Regions from separate parts of the Isoptericola sp. F-RaC21 genome, predicted to be linked through region 2. Evidence: predicted binding sites of a transcription regulator. Region 2 holds the regulator's gene; the other holds the start of a gene.

Region 1 (4,305 bases), on a different contig from region 2:
GACCTGCTCGCCTGGCTCGGCGGCGGCGGGCGGGCCGATGTCGTCCTGCTCGACCTGCGGTTCGGCGACGCCGGGCCGGGCCGGTCGAGGCTCGGCGGCGCCGAGGCCACCGGCACCGTGGTCCACCGGCACGCGACGCCCGTGCTCGTCGTCACCACGTACGGCACCGACGCCGACATCCTCGCCGCCGTCGAGGCCGGGGCCACCGGCTACCTGCTCAAGGACGCGCCCACCGAGGAGCTGGCCCGTGCCATCCGCTCCGCCGCCGCCGGCGAGGTCATCCTCGGCGCCGACGTGCAGCGCCGCCTGCTCGGGCGCATGCGGTCGCCGGGCGAGAACCTCAGCGCCCGCGAGCTCGAGGTGCTGCGCCTCGTCGCCGCGGGCCGGTCGAACGACGCCATCGCGCGCGAGCTGTTCGTGTCCGTCGCGACCGTGAAGTCCCACCTGGCGCACATCAACACCAAGCTGGGCACCCAGTCGCGCACCGAGGCCGCCGCCGTCGCCCGCGAGCGCGGGATGCTCTGAGGGTGGGCGGGGCTAGCGTCCCGTGACATGACGCTCGACGAGATCTGCGAGAACGCCCGCCAGCTCAGCACCACCCACGGATGGGACCAGAGCGATCCCGCGGCACGGATGCTGCACGTCATGTCCGAAGTCGGGGAGGTGGCCGACGCCGTGCGGGCGCTGCAGTCCGCCGAGGAAGGTGACGTCGAGACCGCGAGGGCTGCGCTCGGGATGGAGATCTTCGAATGATCTGGAACCTCTGCGCCCTCGCGAACACCACAGGCGTCGATCTGACGGAAGCGGCGGCCACGAAGACATGGAGCAATGCCGCGCGAACGTGGCCACTTGCTCCGGGCCGAGGGCGGTCTCTCTCGGACGGGTGATCAGTGCGCTGAGCGGTTCAGAACGGCGGGTCGCCGTCGTCGGGCCCGGTGTCTGCATGGGCCGGGGGGACCAGCTCGCGGCCGGTGAGGTCGACGGGATCGGCGACGGGGTCGCGCGAGACGCGTCCCGTCGGTGAGGTCCAGACGAGCGTGCCGTCGGGGTCCTGCCGTGCCTGCCAGCGCGTCTCGTGCTTGACCGTGTGGTGGCGGCGGCAGAGGTGAGCCAGGTTGTCCGCGACGGTGCGTCCGCCGTCGGCCCACGCGACGGTGTGGTCGATGTCGCACCGCTCGGCCGGGCGGGTGCAGCCAGGAAAGCGGCAGCCGTCGTCGCGGGCGCGCAGGTACGCCCGCAGGGCCGTCGGGACGGTGTAGGTGCCGGGATCGGCGCCCAGGACCTCGCCCGTCATCGGGTCCACGAGCAACCGCCGCAGGGACGGCGCCTCGGCGGTCAGGAAGGCGGCGACGGCCGGGTCGATCGGGCCGTGCCCCGCCAGCTCGGCCGGCTCGTCGGTGCGGCCCAGGAGCGCCAGCACCGGCACCGTGACCTGCACGCGCGGGGTGATCCGTCGGGCGTGGTCGGCGAGGTCGGGCACGGCGGGCGTCGTCTCGGTGGCCTCGCCCTCGAGGGGCTCGGCCGGCCGACCCTCGGCACCGGCGAGCAGGAGGGCGGCGCACGCGTCGGCGCGGAGCTGGGACAGGGTGCGCGGATCCCCGGCCTCGCGCGCGGTGCGCCCGGCGATGGTCAGGCGGTCGAGCGCGGCGTGGGCGGTGGTGGCGGGCAGCAGGGCGCTGAGCCACGCCATGCCGTCGGCCGCCGGGTCGACGAACACGGCGCGCTTGGCCGCGGCCTTGGCGTGGCGCAGGGTGAAGGGCTCGGGGTGCGCGCGGTCGCGGGCGCGGCGCAGGCAGGTGCGGAACTGGGCCAGCGTCGACGTGGCCGCGCGCGGGAGGGCCTCGGCCTGCACGGCGGCCCGGGCCTGGGCGTCGGGGAGGTCGGCGAGGACGTCGGCCATCGCCGTCGCGTGCCGGGCGCCGATCCGGCCGCGGCGGAGCTCGGCGAGGGTGGCGGCCCCGGAGGAGGTGAGGGTGCGCGCGGTCTCGACGACGTGGTCCGCCTGCTGCTCGCTCACGTGCAGCGTGGTCGCGACGTCCGCCACGAACGCCCGGCGCGCCAGCTCGTGCCGCCGGTCGGTACCGGCGCGCAGCACGCGGAGCTGTTCGCCCGCCAGCAGGTCGGGCTCGCAGCGCACGGCCGCGCGACGTGCGCGCTCCACGGCGAGGAGCTTCTCGCCCTCCAGGGCGTTGATGCGCTCCTGGATCCGTTCCGCGTCGTCGAGCGCCGCCGAGACGTCGTGCACCGTCGTCGGGCCGGCCGGGGAGAGCACGTCGTCCCACGGCGTGGTGACGACGGGCAGTTCGTCGAGCGCGCTCTCGAGCACCGCAGCGGACATCCGTCGTCACCCCCTCGTCCAGGTCGCGGCTCGAGCAGGTGCTCGAACATGTGTTCGACCCTAGCGAAGACCGAGCCCCCGCACCAGGCCCGACGGCCGCCTGTGGACAACCGCGGGAGGCCCCCGAATCCCGTTGCCCGCGACGGTCGCGTTCGGGCACAGTCCGGCCATGACGATCCGCTACCCCCGCCCTCTGCGCCCCGGCGACGCCGTCGGCGTGACCGCGCCGTCCGCTGGCGTCGCGCCCCGTCTCCAGGGCCGGCTGCGCCACGCCGCGGACGTCGTGCGCGCGAAGGGCTTCGAGGTGCGCGTCGGCGAGACGGCCACGACCGACGGGGTCGTCGCCGGCCCCGCGGCCGTGCGCGCGGCCGAGCTCACCGCGATGCTCACCGACCCGGCGGTGCGCGCCGTCGTGCCGCCGTGGGGCGGGGAGCTCGCGATCGACCTGCTGGCCCGGCTCGACTGGGACGCGCTGGCGGCCGACCCGACGTGGCTGGTGGGCTTCTCGGACGTCTCGACCGTCCAGCTGCCGCTCACGCTGCGCACCGGCGTCGCGACGCTGCACGGGCAGAACCTCATGGACACGCCGTACGACGTGCCGGACGGTCTGCTGGGCTGGTGGGACGTCGCCGCCGCGCCGGTGGGGGCGGAGGTGGTGCAGCGCTCCCCGCGCCGGTACCGGTCGTCCGGCTGGGACGACTACGAGAACGAGCCCGAGGTCTCGACGTGGACCCTCGACACCGAGGGCTCGTGGCGGCGGCTCGACTGCACGCACCCCGACGCGCCGGTCGACGTCACCGGCAGGCTGTTCGGCGGCTGCGTGGAGACCGTGTCGTTCCTCGCCGGCACGCCGTACGGCGACGTGCCGCGGTTCGCCGCCGAGCACGGCCCCGAGGGGCTGGTCGTCTCCCTGGACGTGTGCGAGTGGGGCGCGACCGACGTCGCACGGGCCCTGTGGGCGATGCGGCACGCGGGCTGGTTCGACGCCGCGAACGCGGTGCTGGTGAGCCGCACGCACGCGCCGGACGTCGAGGGCTTCACCCAGCACGACGCCGTCCGCGACGCGCTGGGCGGCCTCGGGGTTCCGGTGCTTGCGGACGTCGAGTGCGGCCACGTGCCGCCGTACCTCGCGCTGGTCAACGGCGCGCTCGCGCGCGTGCAGCACGGGCCGGAGGAGTCGGTGATCACCCAGCGGCTGGCGCCGTAGCCGCCTGCCGGCCCGGTCCGTCAGCCCCGGAACGCCCGCGGCATGACGTCGCGGGCGGGGCCGGTGCGCTCGAGGAACCCGACCCCGCCGGCCTGGAGCTCGCGGGCGGCGTCGACCAGCGCGGACAGGGCGTTCCACGCGAACGTGCCGCCGACGGAGATCCGCGCCACCCCGGCGTCGGCGAGCTCGGCGGGCGTGGGCCCGCCCGCGAGGAGCAGCGCGTTGACGGGCCGGTCGACCTCGCGGCAGACGGTCGCGACCGCGGCGACGTCGCGCAGCCCCGGCGCGTAGAGCACGTCCGCCCCGGCCTCCTGGTAGGCCTGCAGGCGCGAGATGGTGTCGGCGAGGTCGTCGCGGCCGAACAGGTGGTTCTCGCAGCGGGCCGTGAGCACCAGGTCGCCGGAGGCCTCGGCCGCGGCGGCGACGCGCTCGACGGCGAGGGCGCGGTCGTAGACGGGGTGGTCGTCGCGGCCCGTGGCGTCCTCGATCGAGCAGCCGGCCAGCCCGGCCGCGACGGCGTCCGCGACCGTGCGCGCGACGTCGGCGGGGGAGTCCGCGAAGCCGTTCTCCAGGTCCGCGCTCACGGGGACGTCGACGGCGGCCACGAGCGCGGCGGCGTGCGCGAGCGCCTCGTCGCGCGTGACGGCGCCGTCGCGCCGGCCGAGCGTCGCGGCGAACCCGCTGCTCGTCGTCGCGACCGCGGCGAAGCCGAGGGCGGCGAGGATCCGCGCGGAGCCGGCGTCCCACGCGTTCGGGAGCA
Region 2 (4,305 bases):
GAGGCGCTGCGCGAGCACATCCTCTCCGGCCACCTCGGCGGCGCCGCCGTGGACGTGTTCCCGACCGAGCCCAAGAAGCGCGGCGACGGCTTCACGTCGCCCCTGCGCGGCCTGCCGAACGTCATCCTGACGCCCCACGTGGGCGGCTCGACGGAGGAGGCCCAGGAGGCGATCGGCGAGTTCGTCTCGAAGAAGCTGCGCGACTTCGTGGCGACCGGGTCGACCACGCTGTCCGTGAACCTCCCGAACCTGCAGCTCGCGCAGACGGGCGTCGGGCGCATCATGCTGCTGCACCGCAACGTGCCCGGCGTGCTCGCGCGCGTGAACCAGGTGTTCGCCGACCACGGTGCCAACATCGAGGCGCAGACGCTCGCCACGCGCGGCGAGATCGGCTACGTGGTGACCGACATCTCGGACGTCACGCACCGTGGCGCGTCGGCCAAGCTGCAGGCGATGGACTCGACCATCCGCCTGCGCATCCGCGACGCGTTCGAGCGACCCGAGTTCCCGCCCGGCCCTGCGGCCGGCTGACGCGGCACCCGCGCCACGGACGCACCAAGGGCGGCCCCGGACTCCCGGGGCCGCCCTTCGCACGCCTGCGCTCAGCCCGACTTGCGGCGGAACATCTTCTGCACCGGCCCGGAGGTCTCCGAGCCGTGCACCTGGCCGGTGTTGCCGTCCTTGCCGGCGGTCGGGTGGCTGGCGGCGTTCTTCTTCTCCAACGCCTCCCGGAAGCGCGCCTTCGTGTCCTCGGAGGGCTTTGCCTTGGAGTCGTCCGTCATCGCGGTCACCTCGTCGTCCGTCGGGGTGTGTGCTGGCGCAGAGGATCGCGCAGCACCTGGTGCCGTCCAGCATGCCCCGGCGGCCTCCGCCGCGCCAAGGCATTTCGCACGGACCAGGCGCGGCGCCCGCTCAGTCCGCGGCGCCCCGGCCTGCGGTCGCGGGCTCCTCGACCGTGTCCTCGCCGACCTCTCCGGAGCCGTCGGGCCCACCGGTCTCGCCCTCCGCCGATGCCGCGCGCGCCTCGCGCTCCGCCCGCAGCGACGTGATCGCCGTCTCGAAGTCCTCGAGGGACTCGAACGACTGGTACACGCTCGCGAACCGCAGGTAGGCGACCTCGTCCAGCTCGCGCAGCGGACCCAGGATCGCCAGCCCCACCTCGTTCGCCTCGATCTCGGGGCGACCGGACGCGCGGAGGGTCTCCTCGACCTTCTGGGCGAGGACGGCGAGGTCGTCGGAGCTCACGGGCCTGCCCTGGCACGCCTTGCGTACCCCGGCCACGACCTTGTCCCTGCTGAACGGCTCCGTCACCCCGGACCGCTTGGCGACCGACAGGCTGGCCGTCTCGATCGTGGTGAACCGACGCTGGCACGCGGGGCACTGGCGCCGACGACGGATGGACGAGCCGTCGTCGGACGTGCGCGAGTCGATGACTCGCGAGTCCGCGTGGCGGCAGAACGGGCAGTGCATCCTGGTCTCCTGCGCTCGGCTCCGGACCGGCGCCCGGCTGCCCGTCAAGGTAAGCGGCGGGCGACCGTCCGCGCAAGCAGGATCCACCGCGGCGGCACGCCGTCACTCCTGCGGGAGCAGCACCACCTGGCCGGCCTGGAGCTCGGCCGTCGGCAGGTCGTTGAGCTCGCGCAGCTCGGCGACGACGTCGCGCAGGTCCTCGCCCGCACCGCGCACCGACTGCGCGTACTGCCAGAGCGTGTCGCCCGGCGCCACCGTCTGGAGCCGGACCTCCACGCCCGCGCCCGGCGCCTCGGCCACGGCGCGCTGGCCGACGAGCCCCGCGCCCACGAGCACGAGAAGGACGAGCGCCGCGATCACGACCCGGCCCCTACGGGTGAGCCGGAGCCCCCCGAGGCCGAGGAAGCCGCGGGCGTCGCTGGTGCTGTGCGCGTTCTGCATCGTCCTGCCTCCGGTCCCGTGGCGCCGCGCGAGGCGAGCCGCCTCGTCGAACACCCGTTCGTCGAACACCTGTACGTCGAACTGCTGTACTAGGTGTACCACGTCGGGGCGACACGGTCGAGGCCTGATCGAACAGATGTTTGATGTCGGCCCCGAACTGGCCTAGAGTGGCCGACAGCGCGATGGAAGGTTTGTCGGATTTCATCGGCCCGCCCGCGGGCCGCGCCCCTGGAGGACGGAGAACGCGATGACCAGCGGACGGGACCAGGCCCCGGCGTCCACGACGGCGGCGACGCCGTGGTCGACCCAGGACGAGACCCCCCAGGACACGGCGGGGAGCTCGACGACCGCGCTGGCATCGGTGAGCGAGCTGTCGCCGTCGGCCGACCGCCTCACGCCGCGTCAGCGGCGCGTGCTCGAGACCATCCGCACCTCGGTCGAGGCGCGCGGCTACCCGCCGACGATGCGCGAGATCGGCGAGGCCGTCGGCCTGGCGAGCCCGTCGTCGGTCAAGCACCAGCTCACCACCCTCGAGCGCAAGGGCTACCTGCGCCGCGACCCGAACCGGCCGCGAGCGATCGAGGTGGTCGATCCCGAGACCCCGGCGGCGGGCGAGGCCGGCCCCGAGGGCGGCGCGACCGGGTTCGTCGCCGGCTCGGTCGCCGCGTCGGACGCACAGCCGGCGGAGGCACCGTCCTACGTCCCTCTGGTCGGCCGGATCGCCGCCGGCGGCCCGATCCTCGCCGAGCAGGTCGTCGAGGACGTGTTCCCGCTCCCCCGGCAGGTCGTCGGCGACGGCGACCTCTTCCTCCTCAAGGTCGCGGGCGACTCGATGGTCGACGCCGCGATCTGCGACGGCGACTGGGTGGTCGTGCGCAGCCAGCCCGTGGCCGAGAACGGCGAGGTCGTCGCCGCGATGATCGACGGCGAGGCCACGGTCAAGACGTTCAAGCAGGCCGACGGGCACACCTGGCTGCTGCCGCAGAACGCCGCCTACTCCCCCATCCCGGGCGACGAGGCGCAGGTGCTCGGGCGGGTCGTCGCCGTGCTCCGCAGCCTCTGACGGTTCGGGCCCGTCAGAGGCCGAGCCGGGCCTGCACGGCGCGCATGCCGTCGGCCGACGCGCGCAGGCCGGCGATCTCCTCGTCCGAGAGCGGGGTGTCGATGGTCTCCGCCACGCCGCGGCGGTCGACGAGCGAGGGCACGGACAGGCAGACGTCGCTGATGCCGTAGAAGTCGTCCAGGCGTGACGACACGTTCATCACCCGGTGCTCGTCGTTGAGCACCGCCTCGATGATCCGGGTCGCCGCCAGGCCGACGGCGTAGTTCGTCGCCCCCTTCCCGGCGATGACCCGGTAGGCCGACTCGACGACGTCGGTGGCGATCTGGTGCCGGGCGGGCTCGTCCAGCGGCGGACGCCCCCGGAACGGGCGCCAGTCCAGGAGCGGCACGCCGGCGATCGTGGCGGAGCTCCACAGCACGATCTCCGAGTCGCCGTGCTCGCCGGCGATGTTCGCGTGCACGTTCCCCACGGCGACCCCGCAGTGCCGGGCCAGCGCGTCACGCAGCCTCGAGGAGTCCAGGACGGTGCCGCTGCCGAACACCCGGCCGCGGGGCAGGCCGCTGATCTCCTGCGCCGCGTACGTGACGACGTCCACCGGGTTGGTGACCATGAGGTACACCGCGTCGGGGGCGACCTCCAGGAGCCCCGGCAGGATCGACCGGGTGAGGCCGACCGTCGCCTCGGCCAGGTCGAGGCGGCTCTGCCCGGGCTTCTGCTTGGCCCCGGCCGTCACCGCCACGATGTCGGCGCCGCGGCAGACCTCGACGTCGTCCGAGCCCTCGATCTCCGCCTGCGGGATGAACATGCCCCCGTGCCGCAGGTCGAGGACCTCCGCCTCCACCTTCGCCCGGTTGACGTCCAGGAGGGCGACGGACCGCGCCGCGCCCCGGGCCAGTGCCGCGTACGCGAGGGTGGAACCCACCGCTCCCGCCCCGACGATCGCGAGCTTGGTCGTCCTGCGTGTCTCGTCCACGGCCCCCACGCTAGGTGTCGAGACGCCGGAGCGCAGCGCGGACGAGCTCGCCGTCCGTGGTCGGCCAGAAGTCCGGCATGGAGCGGGTGAGGAACGACCCGTACCGCGCCGTCGCGAGCCGGGGGTCGAGGACGGCCACGACGCCGCGGTCCTCCCCCGTGCGCACCAGCCGCCCTGCTCCCTGCGCCAGCAGCAGCGCGGCATGCGTGGCCGAGACCTGCATGAAGCCGTTGCCGCCCGCCTGCTCCACCGACCGGGCCCGCGCCGCCTTGACCGGGTCGTCCGGCCGCGGGAACGGGATCCGGTCCACGAGCACCAGCTGACAGCTCGGGCCGGGCACGTCGACGCCCTGCCACAG

What was found. The regulator LexA, encoded in region 2, represses DNA repair genes until DNA is damaged. The targets are predictions, from matches to a motif close to TCGAACANNTGTTCGA.
Region 1: a site for LexA is predicted at 2,381-2,396, ahead of AAG589_RS19630 (HNH endonuclease signature motif containing protein). Genes of this name have one in related genera too.

Annotation. Positions count from the first base shown of each region.
Region 1 is NZ_JBCFYX010000005.1:303,512-307,816, forward strand. It holds gene AAG589_RS19620 (response regulator transcription factor) at 1-525, shown strand, start outside; gene AAG589_RS19625 (MazG-like family protein) at 553-753, shown strand; gene AAG589_RS19630 (HNH endonuclease signature motif containing protein) at 905-2,338, opposite strand; gene AAG589_RS19635 (S66 family peptidase) at 2,508-3,545, shown strand; gene AAG589_RS19640 (isocitrate lyase/PEP mutase family protein) at 3,566-4,305, opposite strand, start outside.
Region 2 is NZ_JBCFYX010000002.1:1,003,124-1,007,428, reverse strand. It holds gene serA (phosphoglycerate dehydrogenase) at 1-531, shown strand, start outside; gene AAG589_RS10060 (DUF5302 domain-containing protein) at 603-782, opposite strand; gene nrdR (transcriptional regulator NrdR) at 913-1,470, opposite strand; gene AAG589_RS10050 (LysM peptidoglycan-binding domain-containing protein) at 1,573-1,911, opposite strand; gene lexA (transcriptional repressor LexA) at 2,159-2,974, shown strand; gene AAG589_RS10040 (L-lactate dehydrogenase) at 2,988-3,947, opposite strand; gene AAG589_RS10035 (ATP-dependent DNA helicase) at 3,958-4,305, opposite strand, start outside.